Regions from separate parts of the Delftia sp. PX-1 genome, predicted to be linked through region 1. Evidence: riboswitches for the same ligand, from Rfam matches in the RefSeq annotation. Region 1 holds a riboswitch; the other holds the start of a gene.

Region 1 (7,011 bases):
GGCCATCTACGGCCCGGCGTGATGGCGGGCACCAAGGCAAATCGCGCCGTACTTTGCGACACAATCCGCCTCTTGAATACCTCTGAAGGAGACGGCCTGTGCCAGCGCCCCGCCATTGGATCGAATTCGTTGAGGACTGGCGTGCCGAACCCATGGCCTACTGGGTGCATGTCGAGCAAGAGGTTGGGCTCTGGTGCCGCGCCAGCCGTTACCTGCCCTCGGCACCTGCTCACATTCCCCACAAGGGCTTTGCCGTTCTCTGTGTGGAGTTCGGGGCGCATGTACTGCGTTTTTCCTCTGCGGCTCAGCTCGATGAGTGCATTCGTGTACTTTCCATGAAACCCTTGCCCACATCGCGCCAGTTGTCCAACCTGCGCGTCACGTCGCTGGGGCCAAACGGGCATTGGTTGAGCCGGCTGCCGGTGGCGATCAAATCCGGAAAGGCAAGAGGGCGGGTGGTGATGGGGCTTGAACAGACGCGGGCAGCGATAGTAGGCAAGTCCGATGGATGGACGTGCCAGAACTCGGCTGAGCGGACCAATGCCCTGGCGAGCTGACAGCATCATTACAACTGGCACAGACTGCACCGCAGCAGCGGCCAAGTCGCTCCGTGTCTAGGATCAAATCTCCAAACAATCGCTTGACGGTTCACAGCTAGTCCGGCCGAGTGGCGAAAGCTCGACACTCCCATCACCAACACCCAGGAGCTTCAATGATCATCACCACCACCCCCCAGATCGAAGGCCGCCGCATCACCCGCTACTGCGGCGTGGTCGCGGGCGAGGCGATTTTGGGCGCCAATGTGTTCAAGGACTTGTTTGCCGGGCTGCGCGACATCGTGGGCGGGCGGTCGGCCACCTATGAGCGCGAGCTGCAGCGGGCGCGCGAGATTGCGCTCAAGGAGCTGGAGGAACGCGCCCAGGAACTGGGCGCGAATGCCGTGGTGGGGGTGGACCTGGATTACGAAGTGCTGGGCCAGGGCAATGGCATGTTGATGGTGTCTGCCAGCGGCACGGCCGTGGTGCTGGAGTAGGCAGGGCCATCGGCCAAGCAGACCAAGCGGGCCAAGCAGACCAGAGAAGTCAACGCGGCGCTGTGCCCGGCAACTGCAGGCAGCGGGCCAGCGCTCGCGCTGCCTCGCCCAGGCGCGGGCCGGGGCGGGAGACCACGTCCGTCTCGACCAGGTCCAGCGCGCAGATGCGGCCCGAGCGCACGGCGGGCATGCGGCTCCAGCCGGGGCGGGTGGCAAAGCTGGCCGATGGCGTCTGCGGCGTGTGGATGATGAGTTCGGGCTGCTGGCGCAGCACGTATTCGGGCGTGATGCGGGGGAAGGGCCCCAGGTTGGGCGGCAGCACATTGCGCGCGCCCAGGCGCTGCAGCAGCTGGCCTATGAAGGAGTCCGGCCCCGCCGCATAAGGCGTGGCGTCCACCTCGAAATACACCTTCTGCCCGGCGGGCGTGAGCGCCGCCAGCGCCTTGGCCTGCTGGTCCACCTCGGCCTGCATGCGCGCCAGCAGGGCGTTGGCGCGCTGCACCTGCAGCAGCTGGTCGAGCTTGTGCAGCACCTGCTCCAGCTGCGCCATGTCGTTGGCGTCCAGCGCCAGCACGGGAATGCCGAAGCGCTCCAGCTGTGCGATGACGGGTGCGGAATACGCCATCAGCACCACGTCGGGCCTGAGCCGCACGGTGGCCTCGACCAGCGGGGCAAAAGTGTGGCCCAGCTTGGGCAGGGCGGCCACGCGCGCCGGGTGGTTGGAGAACTCGTCCACGCCCACGATGCGCTCACAGGCCTCCAGCGCGCACAGCGATTCGGTCAGCGAGGGCAGCAGCGAGACGATGCGCTGCGGCACGCGCTCCAGGCGCACCTGACGGCCGCGCATGTCGGTGACGGTGTAGGTGGTGGTTGCCCCGCCCGTTCCCGCATCCGCCGCCTTTTGCGCAAAGGCGTTGCCCGCGCCGCCTGCGCAGGCCAGGGCGGCAGTCAGCAGCAGGATACGGGGCAGGCGCGAAAGCAGGCGCAGAAGCAGATGCATGGGGTCAGGGCAGAGGTGTCCAGCGCACGCTGACGAACACGGTGCGGCCTGCGTTCGCATAGCCGCGCGTGGGGGCGTAGTCGCGGTCAGCGATGTTGTTGACACGGGCCAGCAGCGTCCATTGCCTGGTCAGCTGGCGCTGGGCGTAGAGGTTGACCACGCCGTATCCGCCCAGCTTGAAGGTGTTGGCCTCGTCGGCATAGCGGCCGCTGTACAGCTGCGCTTCGCCGCCCAGCGTCCAGCCGGCAGCCTGGGTGTCGGCATTGAGCTTGAGCATGCGCTTGGAGCGGTAGGGCAGCAGCTTGCCGGTCTCCAGGTTCTCGGGGTTCATGAAGTCCAGCGAGGCGCCCAGGTTGGCGCTGCCCAGGCGCGTGCCGCCAGACAGCGTCAGGCCGGTGATCTCCACGCTCTGCCAGTTGCGGTAGCAGTTGCAGGGAACGGCGCTGTTCCAGTCGTAGGTGATCAGGTTCTTGAACCTGTTGCGGTAGACCACGGCCGAGAGGCGGTTGGCACCGGCCGCATAGTGCAGGCCCGTTTCCACGTTGGTGCTGCTTTCGGGCTTGAGGTCGGCCGCCGCCTGGCCCGTGAAGCGTTCGTACAGCGTGGGCGTTCTGAAGGCCGTGCCGGCCGATGCCACCCAGCGCCAGCGCTCGTCGATCTGCAGGCCGTAGCCCAGGCCGCCCGTGGTCTTGTTCTGCTGGTCGCGCACCTGGTCGTGACGCAGGTTGGCGTCGAACTGGTGGCGGCCCTCGGTCAGGCGCCAGCCGGCCGACAGGGAGTTCTGCACGCGCCGGCTGTCGGTGTTCTGCGTCCAGGCGTATTGCGTGTCCAGCTTGTCCTCGCGGCGCTCCAGGTCGATGTTGAAACGGTGCTGGCCCAGCGTGAACAGGTTCTGCAGCAGGTAGTTGGTGGAGCTGCCGTCGGCGCGTTCGGGCGACTGGGTGTGGCGGTCGCTTTGGCTGTCGGTATGGGAGATCTGGACCACGCTCTTGTACATGGCGTTCCAGCCGGCCTGCCAGCGCAGGCTGCCGGTGGTGTTCTTGACCACGTCGTAGTCGTCGAAAGGCGGCGGGCTCTGGTCGTAGTGCGTGCGCAGGCGGCTGTGCAGCAGGCTGGCATCGATCTGGTGGATGCCCGTTTTGTAGCCCGCGTTCAGGCCCAGCGAGGTGTTGCTGTAGCCATCCTTGTCCGGGTTGGGCGAGAAGGTGTTGCCGGGGTAGACGTCGAAGCCGTCGCTGCGCTCGTCCGCCAGGTTCAGGCCATAGGTGAAGCCGTTGGCACCGCCCTGAAATCCCGTGGCCAGCTTGCTGGTGCCCTGGTTGCCTATGCCGGCCTCGGCATAGGCGCGGGTCTGGCCGTCCGCCCGCTTGGTGAAGATCTGGATCACGCCGCCCATGGCGTCTGAGCCATAGATGGCGGCGGCCGGGCCGCGCAGCACTTCGATGCGCTCGATCTGCGCCAGCGGCAGGGTGGACCAGACCGCGCCGCCCTGCAGCTCCTGCGAGCTGTAGCGCACGCCGTCGATGAACACGGCAGTGTGCTGGTTGCTGGTGCCGCGCAGGTAGACCGAGGTGACCTGGCCCGGCCCGCCGTTGCGGTTGATCTGCACGCCCGGCACCTGCACCAGCAGGTCGGCCACGCCCGTGGCGCCGCTGCGGGCAATGGTCTCGGCGTCGATCACGGTCATGTCGGCCGTGACGGTGCGCAGGGGCTGCTCGCTGCGCGAGGCGGTGACGACCACGGTATCGAGCTGGGAGGCCTGTGCGCGCTGCGCCTGTTGTGCCTGTTGTACCTGTGCTTGGGCCTGGCAGGCCAGCAGCGAGGCCGCAGCCAGGGCGGACAACGTGCGCAGTACGGGGAACGCCGAGGGCGAGCGAAGAGCGGCGCCAGGGGCGCGCGCGAGGGCGAGGGTGTGCATGGATGCGAGCCAGTTGCGCGCCAGCGACCCCGCCGGCACGGAAACCACAAAGACCGGCTGCGCTGCATGCGCGGCCGGCCGCCTGTTGGCCGGTATCCAGACTGGTGACGCACTCGCCAAGGCCTTCCCGGGCTGTACGCCCAGTGGCACGGGTTTGGCGGGGGCCGGTGCCATGCACGCGGCGTTTCACTCACTGTTGCGGGGGCAGTACATGCGGGCGGCTTTATCTGGCCGCCCCATGTTTCCCGTTTAACCGCAGCCCCTGGGGCTGCTGGCACCAACGGCGGCGATTGTACGGCGGGGCGTTCAGTGCCGATGTAAAGCTTGCTTGACATGCCCGCGGGTGGCATCGCACAATGTCAAGCATCCTTTACACATTGCGAGAAACTTCCATGAATCAAACAACGGTCACCAACCGCCGCTACCAGAAGGAGCTGGGATTTGCGCTGCTGCTCTACATGGCGCTGTTGGTGGGGGCGCTTTTGCTCAGCGCCGACATGCAGGCCGGGGCCCCGCGCACGGCCGTGCTGCTCAGCCCCATGCTGGCGTTTGCGCTGGCCGTGCGGGCCATCGTGCGCCTGGTGCGGGATACCGACGAGTTCCTGCGCAAGTCCATGCTGGAGCAGCTGGCGATTGCGGCGGCGGGCACGGCCGGCATCACCTTCACCTACGGATTCCTGGAAATGGCAGGTTTTCCCAAGCTCAGCATGTTCATGGTGTGGCCCTTGATGGGTGCGCTCTGGGTGGCGGCTTCGGTGGCCCACTGGCTGCGCAGCCGATGAGCCGCGCTGCAGAGGCGGCCCTGCGATGAAAAACACCATCCGTGAACTGCGCGCCGAGCGCGGCTGGAGCCAGGCTGCGCTGGCGGACCTGCTGGGCGTGTCGCGCCAGACCGTCAATGCCATAGAGACGGGCCGCTACGACCCCAGCCTGCCGCTGGCATTCGCCATTGCCCGGGTGTTCGAGACCCGGATCGAGGCGATCTTCCAGGAGGGTTGAGCGCAGCGCTCAGGCCACGATCATGACCAGCAGCACCAGGCCCAGCAGGGCCAGGTAGGCCTTGGCATGCAGGGCATCGGGAATGCGGCCGATCAGCGGGGCTGCCAGCCTGATGCCCGTCCACGATCCGGCCGTCAGCAACGCAAAGGCCTGCAGGTCCACATAGCCCACATGCCAGGGGCCCAGCCCCGCGCCCCGCGATGCCAGCATGTAGGCAGCGGTGCCCGCCACGGCCATGGGCAGGGACAGCGGGCTGGCCATGGCCGTGGCCGCCGCCATGCTGGCGCCGCGCCGGCGCATCAGCGGCACGGTCATCACGCTGCCGCCCACGCCCAGGAAGGCCGCGATCGCACCAATGGCCAGGCCCGCCGTGGCCGCCGCCCGCCGGCCCATTGGTTGCATGCCGGCGGTGGTGCCGTGCACGAAGCCCGGGCGCAGCAGCGCGTCGGCGATGGTCAGGGCCAGGTAGGCGATGAAGGCCCAGCGCACCCATTCCCCGCTGATCCAGGTGGCGGCCGCCGCGCCTGCCACGGCGCCGGCCGCGATGAAGCCGGCCAGCGGCCGCACCTGATCCCAGGGCAGGGCGCCCGCGCGGTGCTGGCGCAGCGTGGCCATGGAGGCGCCAAAAATCATCACGCAGGTGGAGGTGGCCACGGCAATGTGCATGGCAGCCTGGCCAACGGCGGAGTCCGCGCCGTGGATGGAGGTCAGCAGCGCATAAAGCAGCGGAACGGCCACGAAGCCGCCGCCAAAGCCGAAGAGCACGGTGGTCACGCCGGCAAGCACACCGAAAGCCAGCAGCAGGAGAGGGAACACAGACAGTCCTTTGGAAAAAACGAGCAAGGACTGAACCTTAGGATGCTGCGGTTTGGCCTGCTTTCGCGGATAGGTCAATAATCCTTGAATTCCTGCCAAAGCCTGTTGGCTGTTTTCCGGACATTCCCATGCTCAACATCCCGCTGCATTCCGTGGACGCCGTGGCGCGCGATGTGCTGGCCATCGGCACCGACTACACGCCTGGCACGCTGCTGCCCACGCACAGCCACCGGCGTGCCCAGTTTCTCTACGGGATGAGCGGGCTGATGGAAGTGGAAACCGACGACGGCGCCTGGACCATCCCGCCCTACAGCGGCGTGTGGATTCCGGCCAGCAAGCCGCACAGCGTGCGCATGCAGGGCGTGAGCACGCGCAGCCTGTACATCGAACCGGCTGCTGCGCCCCGCCCGGGTGTGCATTGCGAGGCCCTGGTCGTCACCCCGCTGCTGCACCAGTTGCTGCTGTCCTGCGCCGACCTGCCGGCGCTGTACGACGAAGCGGGCCGCGACGGCGCCCTGGTCACGCTGGTGCTGCACGAGCTGGCCTCGGCCCGCAGCCTGCCGCTGTTCGCGCCCATTCCCCGCGACGAAAAGCTGGCCGCCCTGTGCAAGCAGTTCCTGGCCCAGCCCAGCATCCGCGCCACGCCGCAGGACTGGGCACAGGCGCTGAACAAGAGCCTGCGCACCTTCAGCCGGTTTTTCCAGCAGCACACAGGCATGGCCTTTGGCGCCTGGCGCCAGCAGGCCTGCCTGCTGGCAGCGGTGTCGCGGCTGTCTGCGGGCGCATCGGTCACCCAGGTGGCGCTGGAGCTGGGATATGACAGCCCCAGCGCGTTTTCCACCATGTTCCGCAAGGCATTGGGGCGGGTGCCTTCGGAGCTGGTGAGCCGGGTCTAGGCGGGAACGCTGGCCTGGGCAGCCGTCTCCCGCGTCATGGCCCAGAACACCAGGGCCGCCAGGCTGAACGCCGCCCCCGCCACGCAGACGCCGTGCCAGCCAAACCGCGCGTAGGCGTTGGTGGAAATCAGCGCGCCCAGCCCGCTGCCCACGGCATAGAACAGCATGTACAGCCCCACCAGCCGGCTGTGGGCCTGCGGGTTGCTGCGAAAGATCAGGCTCTGGTTGGTCACATGCAGGGCCTGGCCGCCCAGGTCCAGCAGCACGATGCCGGCGACCAGCGCCCACAGCGATTGTTCCAGCAGCGCAATCGGCGCCCAGGCCAGCAGCAGGATCACCAGCGCGCCCA
Region 2 (7,011 bases), 2.2 Mb from region 1:
CGCCCACCACGCGGTCCAGCAGGCCCAGCGCGGCCACCAGCTCGGTGTTGGAGGCAAAGATGGAGACGATGCGCTGCGGCGGCGCGGCAATCTCCACGCGCCGGCCCAGCGCATCCTGCAGCACCACCGGACCGCCTGCAGCGACGGTGTCGGCCCAGGCCGCGGGCAGGCCGCAGCCCAGGGCCGCTGCCGCGCCCTGGCGCAGCAACTGGCGGCGCGTGGTGCTGGATTGCCTCATGCCATGGTCCTCAAAACTCTGCCTGCAGGCCGACCATGAGTTCGCGGCCCGCCATCGACGTTCCGCAGCCGCCGTTCTGGTACGCCGGGTTGGCGATGCAGGGCGCACGGTCCAGCGCGATGAAGATGGGGTGGCGGTTCAGGTCGAACAGGTTGTTGACGGCTGCGAACAGCTTGACGCCCGGCGACACGCGGTAGTCGGCACGCAGGTTCCAGATGGTGAAGGCGCCCTTGCGGTGGATGAAGGTGCTGCGGGGCTCGCCCTGGGGGATGAGCAGCGCCTCTTCCGTGTCGTACCACATGGGACCGCGCAGCAGCGTGGACAGCTGCAGGCTCCAGTCGCCCTGCAGGCGCCCGCTGCCGCGCCCGTAGCGCACGCCGGCCGAGGCCTCGTAGCGGTACATGCGCTGCACCTTGTCGGTATTGGCCGACGCTGGCGATCCCTTGTCCCGCATGCTGAAGTGGTAGTAGCCGCCAGCCCAGGCCTTGAGCTGGTGGCCCGTCAGGTTCAGCGCCCGCGCCAGGTCCATGTCGGCCTGCATTTCCAGGCCGCGCGCCACGATGTCGGCCGCGTTGTTGGCGTAGTCCGAGGTATTGGTCGTCGCCCCGCGCGAGACGGTGATGATGCGGTCGCTGATGGTGTTCTGGAACAGGGCCGCATCCACGCGCCAGCCGGGCTGCTGCAGCGCAGCGCCGACCTCGATCTGGCGGCTGGTCTCGGGCTTGAGGTTGGGGTTGCCGAAGGTACGGCCACCGCCGACGGCCGTGAAGTCCGAGGCCAGCTCCGTGGCCGTGGGCGCGCGGAAACCCGTGGAGGCCGCAGCGCGCAGCGTGAGCCGGTCCGTGGCCTTCCAGGTGGCGCCGGCCGACCAGGTGTGGTTGTCGTAGTCGCGCGTGCTGGCCTGGGCCAGGGCCAGGTTGGGCGTATCGTCGAAGCGTGTCGTGCCCCAGGTCTTGCGCAGGCCGGCGCGCAGGGTCAGGCGATCATCGAACAGGGTCTGCGCGTCCTCGAAGTACAGCGCATGCACCTGCTCGGTCTGGTTGTTGTCGTAGGGCGCAACCTGGCCCGCCGGGCCGCCCGGCATGGCCACGCGCAGGCGGTCGGAGCGCAGCTTGCTGCGCTCCCAGTCGAAGCCCATCAGCAGGTCATTGGTCTGGCTGACACGCAGGCGCGGCTGAAAGCGCAGGCCCGTGGCGTCCAGCTGGCGGTGGTTGTAGTCGCGCGCCGTGCCGGGCACGGCGCTGTTGCCCGAGCGGATCACGGGCGAGGCCCAGTTGAATTCATCGGTATCGACCAGGCTGTAGAGGTGGGTCGTCCAGCTCAGGCGCTGGCCGGGCAGTGCGCCTTCGTAGGTCAGGTCCAGCGAGCGGTTGCTGCGGTTGTCGCGGCTGTAGATGTTGGCGCCCGATCCGCGAAAGCCCGCGTTGTAGATGCCGTCCGTGCGCAGCTGCAGCTCCACGCGGTGCAGCTCGTGCAGCTGCCAGCCCAGGGCGCCGCTGGCGCCGCGCCGCTTCCAGCCCGTGTTCTCCATGCGCGTGCCGCCGTCGCCCGACTCGTAGTCGCCGCGCCCGCCTGCGCTCACGCCGAAGTACCAGTCGAAGCGGTCATTGGCGCCGGCCGTCTGCGCATCGGTGCGCCACAGGTCCCACGAGCCGGCCTGGACCTGGGCGCGCGTGCCGGGCGCCGTAGCCCCCGTCTTCATGATGATGTTGACCACCCCGCCCATGGCCTGGCTGCCGTAGATCACCGAGGACGGGCCGCGCACGATCTCGATGCGCTCCACATCCGAGGGGCTGAGCTTGGACAGGTTGGCCGTGCCCGCGCGCCGGCCGTTGACCAGCACCAGCACCTGGCTGCGGAAGTCGCGCCCCTGGCCGTCGGTGGAGGCGCCGCGCAGGTTCATCGAGGTCTGGGCCGCCGTCCATTCGCTGAGAAAGCCCACGGCGTTCTCGGCCAGCAGGTCGGTGACCGAGCGCGCGCTGGAGCGCTCTATGGCCTCGCGGTCGATGGTCTGCGTGGTGCCCGCGATGCGGCTGCGCGCCTCGGGCCGCGCCGTGGCGGTCACGAAGACGGCGTCCAGCGCATCGTCGGCGGATGCACCGGCTTTGCCGGCCGCCGGTTCCTGTGCGGCGCCGGCCGCCGCGGCGCAGCAGGCCAGCACGGCCGCAGCGGTGGCCGGGCGCAGGAAGGGAGGAAGGGGAAAGGGGCCGAAACAATCGGCGGCCAAAGAAGCGAAGCGCATGCGTTGAATCCAACTGCCCCAGTCACCCGTGGGGCCTATCGTCTGAACCACGCCGCACGGCGCGCACGCCGGAGCCGGCCACGCCAGCGCAGGCTGGGGCCGGACCGGACAGGCGCACTCCCGCGGCGTCCGAAAGCAATGCAGAAGGCCGGTATCCGGGCTTGCGGAACGCTGCGGCGCGCATCGTGGGCGCGCTGCAGCAGGCATCCCCGCCTTCCCATGTCCGAGAAGGACACAGTGGCTTGCGGCGCGCAACCGGTGGGTGGCGCGCCAGCGTGGGGAGTTGTATTCCGCTGACCGTTGCGGGGGCAGCGCAGGCATTGCGAGCGGCCACCTCGATGGCATCGCGCACCTGCTTCCCGTTGAACCCCTGGCCGGCAAGCGGCATGGGGCACCTTCAGCAACAGCGCACCGCCACGGCCCAGGGGCTGCGGCGGTGCGCCAGCGGCGGATTATCGCTGATGCGGTCTAGGCCCAGAAGCCCGGCACGCGGGCCAGCGCACGCAGCGCGCGGCGGCTGCTGCGCGCGCTGGTGGCCAGGCGGGCCTGCAGGTAGCCGGCGGCAAACCAGGCGCGCGGATCCGTGCCGGCCTCGTCACGAAAAAGCGCGGCCGCCACGGCCATGTCGTTGTGCAGGCCCAGCGCGTCCTGGGCGGGCACCAGCGCCTCGGCAAAGCGCCGGCCCTTTTTGCCGGGCCACATTCCGGGCGCGAATTCCCGCGCAAAGTCCGCCAGGTAGCGCAGGCGCTTGAGCCGCTTGCGCACGCGGTGCTGCTGCGCCAGCGGCAGGCGGTCGAAGTGCCGGCCGTCGCGCAGCACCTGGCGGTGCAGGCGCGCCAGCCGCCGTGCCAGGTACTTGCGCGTGCCTGCGGCGGACAGGCTGACCAGGCCGGGCTGCCGCTTGCCTGCAGGCGCCTGCGTCAGCGCATGGATCTCGGCCAGCGTTTGCAGGAACTGCGGCTCGCGCACCGCAGCGGCCGCGTCCGCGTCGGCCTGCCCGGCATCCGGCACGGCCCAATCGCACAAGGGCGCATCGGCGTCCTGCAGCAGCGGCCGCACCACGTCGGCCAGGGTGCCGGCATCGCGCAGCGTGCCCAGGCGCGCAAAGGCCAGGGCCAGCGGGGCATCCCATTCGGCGCGCATGCCGGGCGCCAGCCCTGCGCATTCGCGCAGCAGGGTGCGCAGGCGCCGCAGGGCCACGCGCAGCTGGTGGATGCGTTCGGCCTCGCCGCTGCCGGCGTCCACGGCATCCACGGCATCCATATGCGACTGCACCTGGGCCAGTGCGGCAGCCAGCGCCGCACGCACAAAGCCGGCCGCATCGGGCCGGTCGGGGAACTGCCTGGCAGGGGTGGTCATGGTCAGGAGAGGATGTGCGGGCGTTGCTGCGATTGTGGGCACCGCCCGGCCCCCGGGTCAATCGGCGCCATCCCCGCTCAGGCTGTGCAGCGCGGGCCGGGCAATGCGCACATAGTCGGCCGAGTCCAGCACGATGGAGCGGTCCAGCCGGCCCGCATTGAAGGCGATCTCGGCAAAGCGCTCCACCAGTGCCGGGTCCACCACCAGGCGCACCTGCGGGTTGAAGGAGAACGGCGGCACCGATCCCATCACGCAGCCGGTGGCGGCCTGGGCCTCCTCTGGCGAGGCCAGCGTGGCCTTGCGCACACCCACGGCCTGGGCCAGGCGCTTGAAGTCCAGCTTGCGGTCGCCGGGCAGCACGGCCAGGAACAGCTGGGGATCGCCCGCACCGGACGCATCGCGGCTCTTGCAGAGCATGGCCTTGGCACCCTGGCCGGGTGCCGTGCCCCGGATTTCGGCGACGAGGTCGGAGCGGCCCTCGGCAGGGTGCTCGATCACGCGAAAGCGCGCGTCCTGGGATTGCAGCAGGTGAACAAGGGTGTCGAACATGGCAGGGAGCACAAGAAACGGACAAGAAGGCAGGTCGCCTGGGTTTTGACATTTTGTCCAATTCAAAACAAAATGTCCAATATGACACAACGCACTCCCGAGCAGCGCCAACTGCTGGAACAGGTGGCCAAGATCGCCGAAGGCCTGGGCCAGACCCTTGCCCCGTTCTGCGAGGTGGTGGTGCATGACCTGCTCGACCCGTCCCATGCGGTGCTGGCCATCCACAACAATCTCTCGGGCCGCGAGGTCGGCCAGGGCGCGACCGAGCTGGGCCTGGCCCGCATCCAGGACCCCGGCTACGAGCAGGTCATCGCCAACTACCCCAACCAGTTCGCCGATGGCCGCCAGGCCAAGAGCACGTCCATCGGCATCCGCGACTCCGAGGGCCGCTACATCGCCGCCCTGTGCATGAATGTGGACCTGACGATGTTCCAGGGCTTCCAGGGCATGCTCAACCGCTTTGCCGCCGTCAGCGGCGACACCCCCGCGCGCGAAATGCTGGACCCCACGGGCGCCGGCGCAGGCGCCGACACGGTGCGTGCCCGCATCGACCAGTTCGCGGCCCGCCTGGCGACCACGCCGCGCGCCCTCAAGCCCGAGGAGCGGCGCGCCCTGGTCCGTGAACTCAAGGGCGACGGCCTGCTGGACCTTCGCCGCTCCATGGAGACCATTGCCGCCCACCTGGGCGTGTCGCGCGCCACGGTCTACAGCTACGCCAAGTAGGTCCCGGCACCCCGCCGATCTGCAACTCCTTCTCTCCCGTACCGATGACAAGCCTTCCCACCTATGACGACGTGGCCGCAGCGGCCCAACGCATCCAGGGCCATGCCCACCGCACGCCCGTGCTCACCTCGCGCACGCTGGACGAGGCGCTGGGCGCCCGCGTCTTCCTGAAGTGCGAGAACCTGCAGCGCATGGGCGCCTTCAAGTTCCGCGGCGCGTTCAACGCCCTGTCTCGCTTCAGCGCCGCGCAGCGCAAGGCCGGCGTGGTGGCGTTTTCCTCGGGCAACCACGCCCAGGCCATTGCACTGGCTGCCAGGCTGCTGGAGATTCCCGCCACCATCGTCATGCCGCATGACGCGCCCGCCGCCAAGGTGGCGGCCACCAAGGGCTATGGCGGCCAGGTGGTGGTCTACGACCGCTATACCGAAGACCGCGAGCAGATCGGCCGCGACCTGGCCGAGCGCCACGGCCTGACCCTGATCCCGCCCTACGACCATGCAGACGTGCTGGCCGGCCAGGGCACGGCCGCCAAGGAACTGTTGGAGGAAACCGGCCCGCTGGACGCCCTCTTCGTGCCGCTGGGCGGCGGTGGCCTGCTGTCGGGCACCGCCCTGTCCACGCGTGCGCTCAGCCCCGAGTGCGCGCTCTACGGCGTGGAGCCCGAGGCCGGCAACGACGGCCAGCAGTCGCTGCGCGCAGGCCGCATCGTCCACATAGACACCCCCAAGACCATTGCCGACGGCGCCCAGACCCAGCACCTGGGCGGCATCACCTTCCCCATCATCCAGCGCGACGTGACCGACATCCTCACCGCCAGCGATGCCGAGCTGGTCGACGCCATGGGCTTCCTGGCCACGCGCATGAAGCTCGTGGTCGAGCCCACCGGCTGCCTGGGCCTGGCCGCCGCGCGCCAGAAAGGCGAGGAGCTGCGCGGCCGGCGCGTGGGCATCATCCTCAGCGGCGGCAATGTGGACATGCAGCGCTTTTGCAGCCTGCTGGGCGCCTGATCCTGGTCCTGATCGAAGGCCGCCCTCACCCGCGCGGGCTGAAGGTGCGCGGAAACACCACGGGCGCGCTGCGGTCGGCCAGGCGGTAGCCCATGGCCGGGCGGCGTGACGTGCCCTCCACCTGGCCGGCCTCCACCAGAAAGCCGGCTGCCATCATGCGCGTGCGAAAACCGCTCTTGTCCACAGGGCGGCCCAGCACCACTTCGTAGGCCTGCTGCAGCTGCGGCAGCGTGAAAGGCTCGGGCAGCAGAAAGGCCGGCAGCGAGGTGTACTCCACCTTGCCCCGCAGCCGCTCCACCGCTGCGCGCAGGATCTCGCCGTGGTCGAAGGCCAGCGCAGGCGCGCGCAGCAGTTCATCGACGGCAAACCACGACACATCGGCCGCATTCGCGCCCTTGGCCAGGATCAGGTCGTGCCCCGGGATCAGCGCGAAATACACATGCGTGGCCGACCAGCCACGCGGGTCGCGCGCCGCGCCGCCCCAGCTTCCCAGCTGCTCCAGGTAGGGGCTGTCCACACCCGTCTTGTCCAGCAGCTTGCGCCGCGCGCAGGCCAGCAGGTCCGCGTCCTGGCGCACATCCACAAAGCCGCCGGGCAGCGCCCACAGCCCCGGAAACGGCTCGCTGCCCACCGTGGGGCGCTGCACCAGCAGCACCTGCAGGGCATCGTCGGCCACCGTGAAGATGACCACGTCCACCGTGGTGAACGGGCGCGGGAAGTCCAGCGCGCCCTGCGGGGATGGGGAATTTTTTTCAGCCATGGGATGGATTGTGCTTGACGCGCCGGATTTTAAGTTGCACTATGCAACCCATACAAGTTGCACAGAGCAACTTAAAGGAGAAGCACCATGTTCGGCATCCGTTTCATCAAGTCCCAACCCACGGTCCACCTCA

What was found. Region 1 has a riboswitch for cobalamin ahead of ACN20X_RS17455 (TonB-dependent receptor domain-containing protein). Riboswitches for the same ligand answer to the same signal wherever they lie in the genome.
Region 2: it holds a riboswitch for cobalamin, as region 1 does, so the genes downstream of both, ACN20X_RS27470 (TonB-dependent receptor) here and ACN20X_RS17455 (TonB-dependent receptor domain-containing protein) in region 1, are expected to answer to the same signal.

What each region holds. Positions count from the first base shown of each region.
Region 1 is NZ_CP184763.1:3,791,296-3,798,306, forward strand. Features, by position in the region: gene ACN20X_RS17440 (hypothetical protein) at 153-557, shown strand; gene ACN20X_RS17445 (heavy metal-binding domain-containing protein) at 713-1,033, shown strand; gene ACN20X_RS17450 (ABC transporter substrate-binding protein) at 1,083-2,033, opposite strand; gene ACN20X_RS17455 (TonB-dependent receptor domain-containing protein) at 2,038-3,951, opposite strand; cobalamin riboswitch at 4,022-4,247, opposite strand; gene ACN20X_RS17460 (hypothetical protein) at 4,344-4,733, shown strand; gene ACN20X_RS17465 (helix-turn-helix transcriptional regulator) at 4,759-4,950, shown strand; gene ACN20X_RS17470 (sulfite exporter TauE/SafE family protein) at 4,960-5,766, opposite strand; gene ACN20X_RS17475 (AraC family transcriptional regulator) at 5,895-6,662, shown strand; gene ACN20X_RS17480 (MFS transporter) at 6,659-7,011, opposite strand, start outside.
Region 2 is NZ_CP184763.1:6,020,633-6,027,643, forward strand. Features, by position in the region: gene ACN20X_RS27465 (ABC transporter substrate-binding protein) at 1-238, opposite strand, end outside; gene ACN20X_RS27470 (TonB-dependent receptor) at 249-2,480, opposite strand; cobalamin riboswitch at 2,610-2,894, opposite strand; gene ACN20X_RS27475 (CHAD domain-containing protein) at 2,949-3,839, opposite strand; gene ACN20X_RS27480 (YbaK/prolyl-tRNA synthetase associated domain-containing protein) at 3,897-4,388, opposite strand; gene ACN20X_RS27485 (helix-turn-helix transcriptional regulator) at 4,470-5,111, shown strand; gene ACN20X_RS27490 (threo-3-hydroxy-L-aspartate ammonia-lyase) at 5,156-6,118, shown strand; gene ACN20X_RS27495 (NUDIX hydrolase) at 6,144-6,878, opposite strand; gene ACN20X_RS27500 (SPFH domain-containing protein) at 6,966-7,011, shown strand, end outside.